Regions from separate parts of the Bacillus sp. GW821-FHT11D08 genome, predicted to be linked through region 2. Evidence: riboswitches for the same ligand, from Rfam matches in the RefSeq annotation. Region 2 holds a riboswitch; the other holds the start of a gene.
The links. Region 2 has a riboswitch for glycine ahead of AC1RRX_RS14845 (amino acid permease). Riboswitches for the same ligand answer to the same signal wherever they lie in the genome.

Region 1 (3,948 bases), on a different contig from region 2:
TCAACTCCGTGGTTCCTCTTAGAAAGAGCGGTATAATGCCGCATAATATCGAGCTCTGATACTTCCGGCAGCTTTGCGTCTTCATCGCGGATATAGTCACCGGGAAGAAGGCTTCCAAGCTCTGTTTCCGGCACATCAAGCTCCGGAAGGCTGTAACCGATACGCCCTTCGCGGGACATTTCAAAAATAAGCGCCTGATCTTGATTATTCATGTTGATCCCCCAATCCCGCAATAAGCGAATCGATCTCTTCTTTTGTTCTCAGCTCTGTGACGGCAATGAGCATATGCTGATTCAGTTCCGGATACGCAAGGCCTAAATCATATCCGCCGATGATGCCGTCTTGCAGGAGCCGCCGGTTTGCTTCCTTGACGGGAAGATTCAGCCTGACGGCAAATTCATTAAATATCGGGCCGTCAAATGCTACGTGCAAGCCGGCTTTTTCCGCTTGGCGTCTCGCGTAATCAGCTTTCAATATATTTTGGCGGGCCATGTCTTTGACGCCGTTTTTTCCGAGCGCCGTCATCGCGACTGAAGCCGCTAAAGCATTCAGCGCCTGATTTGAACAAATGTTAGACGTGGCTTTGTCTCTTCTGATATGCTGCTCGCGCGCCTGAAGAGTGAGAACAAAACCTCTTCGCCCGTTTTCATCCTCCGTTTGGCCGACAAGCCGACCCGGCACCTTTCTCATCAGTTTTTTCGTTACTGCAAAATAGCCGCAGTGCGGGCCGCCGAACGCCGCAGGTATGCCGAAAGGCTGCGCGTCCCCGACGACGATATCAGCTCCGTATGCCCCGGGCGGTCTCAAAATACCGAGCGCGAGCGGGTTTGAAGAAACAATCAGCTGGCTGTTTCCTTTATGTGCGAGCGGCTCAATGTCCTTTAACGGCTCGATTTGTCCGAAGAAGTTCGGATACTGGACGATCACGGCGGCCGTTTCATCACAAACGGCATGTTCCAATGCTTCAAGATCTGTGACGCCGTTTTTCGCGGGCACCTCTACAACCTCAATATATTGGCCCTTTGCGTATGTTTTCAAAACATCCCGCGATTCCGGATGAACGGCTGCGGAAATAACGATTTTTTTCTTTTTCGTATGTCCCGACGCAAGCATCGCCGCTTCCGCCAGCGCCGTTCCCCCGTCGTACATAGAGGAGTTTGCGATATCCATTCCCGTTAATTCACAGATCATCGTTTGAAATTCAAAAATCGCCTGCAGCTCTCCTTGTGAGATTTCAGGCTGGTAAGGCGTATATGCCGTGTAAAACTCTGATCGGGATATCACATGATCGACGATAACCGGCTGGTAGTGATCGTACACTCCTGCGCCTAGAAAAGATGCATATGTAACAGCGTCTTTATTTTTCGCCGCAAGCTTCGTCAGCTCTCTCGTCAGCTCAGTTTCTGACTTTGCTTGTTTAATGCGGTAGTCTTTTTGAAACCGTACATTTTCCGGAATATCGGCAAACAGTTCATCAATTGTTTCTGCGCCGATGGCTTTCAGCATTTCTTTTTTATCCTGTTCTGTCGCGGGCAAATATCGATGCTTCATATGACTCTCCTTTTTCAGCTCTGTTTTGGACGTTTATAAAACGGTGTGCGGACAATCTTCGCTTTTACCGTTTTTTTACGGATTTCCACTTCTACTTCCGTTCCGACTTCACTGAATTCCGTTTTGATTAAGGCAAGGCCGATATTTTTCTTTAAAGTCGGAGATTGCGTGCCTGTCGTGATTTCACCGATCGGAACACCGTCTTTTTTCACGGCGTACCCGTGTCTCGGAATCCCTTTTTCAATCATCTCAAGTCCGACCAGCTTTCGCGGGGCTCCTTTTTCTTTCTGTTCGCGCAATACAGACTTCCCGAAAAAATCGGAATCTTTCTTGTGTTTCACGGCAAATCTGATTCCGGCTTCAATCGGTGTAATATCTTTCGTCAATTCCTGACCGTATAAAGCAAGCTTCGCTTCAAATCTCAGCGTATCACGGGCGCCGAGGCCGCACGGAACGAGGCCTTCATGCTCTCCCGCTGCAAGTATCTCCTTAAATAGATGAACCGCATCTTCATTGCGGCAATATAACTCAAATCCGTCTTCACCGGTATAGCCTGTTCTTGAAAGCAGGACTTGTCGTCCGGCAACGTCCGCCTCGTCAATAAATGTAAACGGCTTTAAGGAGGACAAAGCACATTCAGTCAGCTTCGTAAGAACCGACTGAGCATTCGGCCCCTGAACAGCAAGCAGTGAAATCCCGTCAGACTGATTCGTCAGCGTGACATCGCCTTCCGCATGTTCCGTCAGCCAGGCGATGTCCTTTTCAATATTAGACGCGTTAATCACGAGCAGATAGCAGCTCTCGCTTTTCTGATAGATCAGCAAGTCATCCACCGTACCGCCGTCAGGATAACACATGGCGGTATAAAGCGCGTTTCCCGGCTTTAAATCGGCAACGTCATTTGTCATCATTTTTTGGAGAAAAGACAGGGCGTCTTTACCGGATACTTCAACTTCCCCCATATGGGACACATCAAACAGGCCCGCTTTTGTGCGGACGGCTTCATGCTCCTCTTTAATAGAAGAAAATTGAACCGGCAGCTCCCATCCTCCAAAATCAATCGTTTTTCCGCCGTATTCTTTATACACGTCATAAAGCGGTGTTCGTTTCAGCATCATCTTCCCCCTTCAGTCATTGGCGCATTGTAAAAACATATAAAAAAGGACAGAGAAACACCTCATGAAAATGAAGGTTTCTCTGTCCCGGCACCTGAAAGTTTACTTTATGAACATATCATAAAGACGTCCCCTTTGGTGGCCTGCTTCTTCTAAGTGCAGACACTCTCCAGAGTTGCGTCGAGCAAGAGTTCTTTTGCCTGAGAGATTCACTCCGCAGTTTGCTCCTTCGGCGCCCGGACGCCCATCTTTCGTCCGAGTCTCTCCCCTTGCTGTCATTCGCTCATATTTACCAATTTTATGGACATACTAAAGCAATATCTTTTAGTGAAATCATTACTTATATCCTACCACCCTCATTTACGTCCGGCAACAAAAATTATGATAAATCAGTTTTTTAAAAGAAAGGCGGTTTTGTTACATATGACAGCAGAGATCATATTTGATGCAAACTGGCCGGGAGAGTTTTCTGAGCGGCTGAAAACGGACGGTCCCTGGTCAAATTGGGAGATGTACAAACTGTCGGCTGAAGTCCAGCAGACCCTTGCCATTCCTGAATTTGAAGGATTGAGGGCTCCTTTATACCTGCCCGATTTCACTCCGCTTCCCCATCAGCTTGAGGTCGCGCAGAAAGTCGTTGAAAAAATGAACGGCAAGGCGATTTTGGCTGATGAAGTGGGGCTCGGAAAAACGGTGGAAGCGGGCCTGATTTTAAAAGAATATATGATTCGCGGGCTGGCCAAAAAAATCCTGATTCTTGTGCCGGCATCACTCGTTTCCCAGTGGGTGAAAGAGCTTCAGGAGAAGTTTTTAATACCCGCTGTTGAACAGAAGAAAAGCTATGTGTGGGAACAGTGCGATATCGTCGTTTCTTCTATTGATACGGCCAAACGCTCGCCTCACAAAGACATTGTCCTTTCTATTCCGTATGATCTCGTCATTATTGACGAGGCGCACAAGCTCAAAAACAGCAAAACGAAAAATTATGAATTTGCGAGAAGTCTTGTGAAGAAATACTGCCTGCTTTTGACGGCAACGCCGATTCAAAACCGGATCGAAGAAATCTTCAATTTAGTGTCACTGTTAAAGCCCGGCCATTTAGGAAACGAAAGCGGATTTCAAGAAACCTTCAATCAGAAGGACGGGATTGACGCTCATGAGCATTTGAAAGAACTCGTCAATAAGGTGATGATCCGCAACACGCGGAGCGACACCGGCCTTACATGGACGAAGCGCCACGTGGAAACAGTGCCGATCACCTTTTCACCGACGGAACAGGCGC
Region 2 (3,948 bases):
TTTTCCAGTAACAGCCGTTCCTCCATATTAAAGTTCGGCCGTCTCTTAATAATCGGGCTCTCAAGCTTAAATTGGATCATCGCAATCGCCTGATGAATTTTTGTGATTTGTTTAATCTCATCTTCCGGTCTGTTTTCGTCCGCTTTCGGGCGGAAAGACGGGTTATCATCGTAATATTTTTCAGCAAGGTTCAATAGCGGTCTCAGATTGATGCCGTAAACGTCTTCAATAATATCCAGATTGTCATAGCGGGCACAGATGCGGATAATGTTTGCCAGGCATACTTTTGACCCGGAATAAGCGCCTATCCAGAGAACATCATGATTCCCCCATTGAATATCCACTGAATGATAGTTGATCAGTTCTTCCATGATCTTATCCGGCTGCGGTCCGCGGTCGTAAATATCGCCAACAACATGCAGATGGTCGACCACCAAACGCTGCGTGCTGTAGGCAAGGCCGGTGATCAGCTTATCGGCCTGGCCGAGCGCAATGATCTGTTCTATGATTTCGGAGTAGTATTGTTCTTTGTTGGCGGCTTGTTCTGTTTTGTACAGCAGCTCTTCAGAAATATAAGCAAATTGGGCGGGCAGTGCTTTGCGCAATTTGGAGCGGGTGTACTTGGAAGAACAATAAGAAACGAGCTTAATCATCCGATGAATCGTTTCTTTATACCACTCGTTTAATGCTTCCTTCGTATCAAAGTCATGTTTGATCAGCTTCAGTTTGTCTTCCGGATAATAGACCAAAGCCGCCAGTTCATCAATTTCTCTATCGTAAATGACGCCGCTGAAAATATCGCGAATCTTCTCTTTTACCCTTCCTGAACCGTTCCGCAGCACGTGCTGGAATGCCTGATACTCCCCATGCAGATCACTGACGAAATGCTCGGTTCCTTTCGGCAGGTTCAGTATCGCTTTCAGATTAATGATTTCCGTGACCACTTTTTCTTCACAATCGTATTTTTGTGCGAGCAGATCTAAATATTTCGTTTCCAATCTCGTCCATCCCCTTTTTATTTACGAGCAATTGTATGATAAAGTGAATTTAAAGTATGACATAATGTTTAAATGATTAGACCTTATATGATAGTACCGCATAACGCCTTTTTGAGACAATGAAAACGGAAAATACGCGCTTCAGGCATCAAAAATTGGACCCGGATAACGCCGTTCAGCTCATCCCTCTATTGACAATTCATTCAAGTTCCATTAAAATAAAAAGTTAGCTGATAGGTATTTCTATCAGAAACTCAATACGTAGCAGGCTATGATTGCTGTGGGTCGAACTACAGCAGGAGCGGCTTCTGGAGAGACCGCGGGTTTTCCGCGGCGCCGAAGGGTTCACAATCTCAGGCAAAAGGACAGAAGAGTACCGAATATGTATTTGTCATGCTGTTGATTGTCAGCGGCGCAGATATAATTTGATATTCTTATGACCATGAGATTGGAGGGCATCCAATCTCTTTTTTTATTGGCTTTTTTTGCTCGTCGTTCACTAGAGAGGTAAGGAGGAGTCAGATGTGGAGCAGCGAGAGCTAAAGAGGGACTTATCGAATCGGCACGTGCAGCTGATCGCCATTGGCGGCACGATCGGCACCGGATTGTTTTTAGGGTCCGGTAAGGCAATTCAGCTGGCGGGTCCTTCTATCATCTTTGCGTATTTTATTGTAGGTATTGCGCTTTTTTTCGTCATGCGGGCGCTGGGAGAACTGCTGTTATCTAAAGCGGGCTACCAATCATTAACGGATATTGCCGAGGCGTATTTAGGACCGCGTGCAGCGTTTGTCACCGGCTGGACCTACTGGTTTTGCTGGATTATGACGGCTATGGCTGATGTGATCGCCGTCGGTGTGTATGTGAAATATTGGTTTGATATTCCGCAGTGGATTCCGGCACTTATCTGTTTGCTCATTTTATTAGGGCTTAATCTGTTAACGGTTAAGATTTTTGGAGAATTGGAGTTTTGGTTCGCCTTAATTAAGGTAGTCACGATTCTCGCGTTAATTGTCATCGGTGTGGTTCTGCTGGTGATTGGGTTCAAAACGCATACCGGAACGGTTTCAGCGGCGAATCTGTGGGAGCACGGCGGCTTGTTTCCGAACGGATTTTCAGGCTTTTTGCTTTCGTTCCAGATGGTGATCTTCGCCTATGTCGGTGTGGAATTAGTGGGTGTGTCGGCGGCGGAAACGTCAAATCCGAAAAAAAATATTCCGTCCGCTATCAATAAAATTCCATTGCGGATTTTATTTTTCTACGTCGGGGCATTGCTCATTCTTTTATGTATTAATCCGTGGATGCAGCTGAATGCGGCGGAAAGTCCTTTTGTAAAGACCTTCAGCCTGGTCGGCATTCCGTTAGCCGCGGGAATCATTAATTTTGTCGTATTAACCTCTGCCGCTTCTGCTTGTAACAGCGGGATGTTTTCAACAAGCCGGATTTTGTATAACTTAAGCAAAACGAAACAAGCGCCTGCAAGTTTTGCGAAGCTGAATAAAAATCATGTGCCGAGCCGCGCATTATGGATATCGGTTATTGTGCTGTCAGCTGGCGCTCTTTTAAGCAAATTGATACCGGAAGCGGCTTTTGGCATCGTGACCACCATCAGCGCGATTTGTTTCATTTGGGTGTGGGGCGTGATTCTTGTCTGTCATATCAGATACAGGAAAACCCGTCCGGACTTACACGCAAGCTCGTCTTTCAAGGCGCCGTTTGCGCCGTTTATCAATTACGCCGTGCTGGCGCTGTTTGCCGTCATTCTGGTGATTATGCTGTTTGCGGATGCAACGCGCCCGGCTTTGCTGCTGACGCCGCTGTGGTTTATTGGATTATTTCTTATCTATCGGGCGAGAGGGAGAAAGACAGATTGAATTGCTTCAGACGGTGTACTGCCATGCAGTATGCCGTTTTTTGTTTTGATTGGAAAGCGAGAATATTTGTTAGAAATCAGGCTATAATGATTGTATAATTTAAAAAAAGTGTGTAATTTTAAATTAAGCGAGGTGATAATATGAAGTATGAGAAGTTATCTAAGCTTTTTTATAAAATGGATGCTGATTCATATGAGAAAGAATTTAAAAAGAGAACAAGCAGCTATGGCAGTTATTCAACATCATTAAACATACGGGGGTTCCGAAAAGGCCGACCCACGGAAGATTCATTTGAGCTATTTTATGTGAATACACATAAACTCATGAAGCTGAATAATGAAGTGTTGTTAAACAGTTCCAAAATTTCATCCCTTATCAGTCAGCTCCCTGAATTTGCTGTCAAACCTTATTTTGATAAATTAATTATTAATGAAGCACAAAGTAATAATGAAATTGAAGGAATCCGCAGTACAAAAAAAGAATTGAAAGAGGCTCTTAAAGCGTTAGAACAATCCGAGCCCTCACATAAGCGGTTTGTCGGATTGATGAAAACATATCAATTTATAGACCGAATTCCGTCGTTTACAAGCATTCATGACTTTAGGGAATTATACGACGAGCTGGTTGCAGATGAAATCGGAGCGGAAGATGCGCCGGATGGTGAGCTATTCAGAAAAGGCTATGTTGAAGTGAACGATGGGAACATGACCACCCATATCGGCGTCAATTCTGAACAGAAGATAACAGAAGCGCTTGAGGCTTTAATTGCTTATCTTCATGATGAAACACATCCCCAGCTGTATCGTTACATGACAGCTCATTACTACTATGAATACATTCATCCTTTTTATGACGGCAATGGAAGAACAGGACGCCTTATCGTTGGGAGTTATTTGTCCCGATACTTAGAAAAATATTCAGCCATCACTTTTTCTTACGCAGTTAATAAGAATAAAGATAAGTATTATAAGGCATTAGAGGAAATTCCCGCACCTTTAAACCGGGGAGAGCTGACTTTTTATTTAATGGATATGCTGGAATTGCTTCTGTCAGGACAAAAAGGAATTATTGAGGATCTT

Region 1: linked by a shared signal. The riboswitch ahead of gcvT (glycine cleavage system aminomethyltransferase GcvT) and the one ahead of AC1RRX_RS14845 (amino acid permease) in region 2 are both predicted to bind glycine.

Annotation. Positions count from the first base shown of each region.
Region 1 covers NZ_JBXARS010000003.1:54,687-58,634, forward strand. Annotated here, with positions in the region: gene gcvPB (aminomethyl-transferring glycine dehydrogenase subunit GcvPB) at 1-212, opposite strand, end outside; gene gcvPA (aminomethyl-transferring glycine dehydrogenase subunit GcvPA) at 205-1,551, opposite strand; gene gcvT (glycine cleavage system aminomethyltransferase GcvT) at 1,566-2,666, opposite strand; glycine riboswitch at 2,845-2,945, opposite strand; gene AC1RRX_RS07125 (DEAD/DEAH box helicase) at 3,090-3,948, shown strand, end outside.
Region 2 covers NZ_JBXARS010000007.1:114,063-118,010, forward strand. Annotated here, with positions in the region: gene fbp (fructose-1,6-bisphosphatase) at 1-998, opposite strand, end outside; glycine riboswitch at 1,297-1,377, shown strand; gene AC1RRX_RS14845 (amino acid permease) at 1,523-2,869, shown strand; gene AC1RRX_RS14850 (Fic family protein) at 3,010-3,948, shown strand, end outside.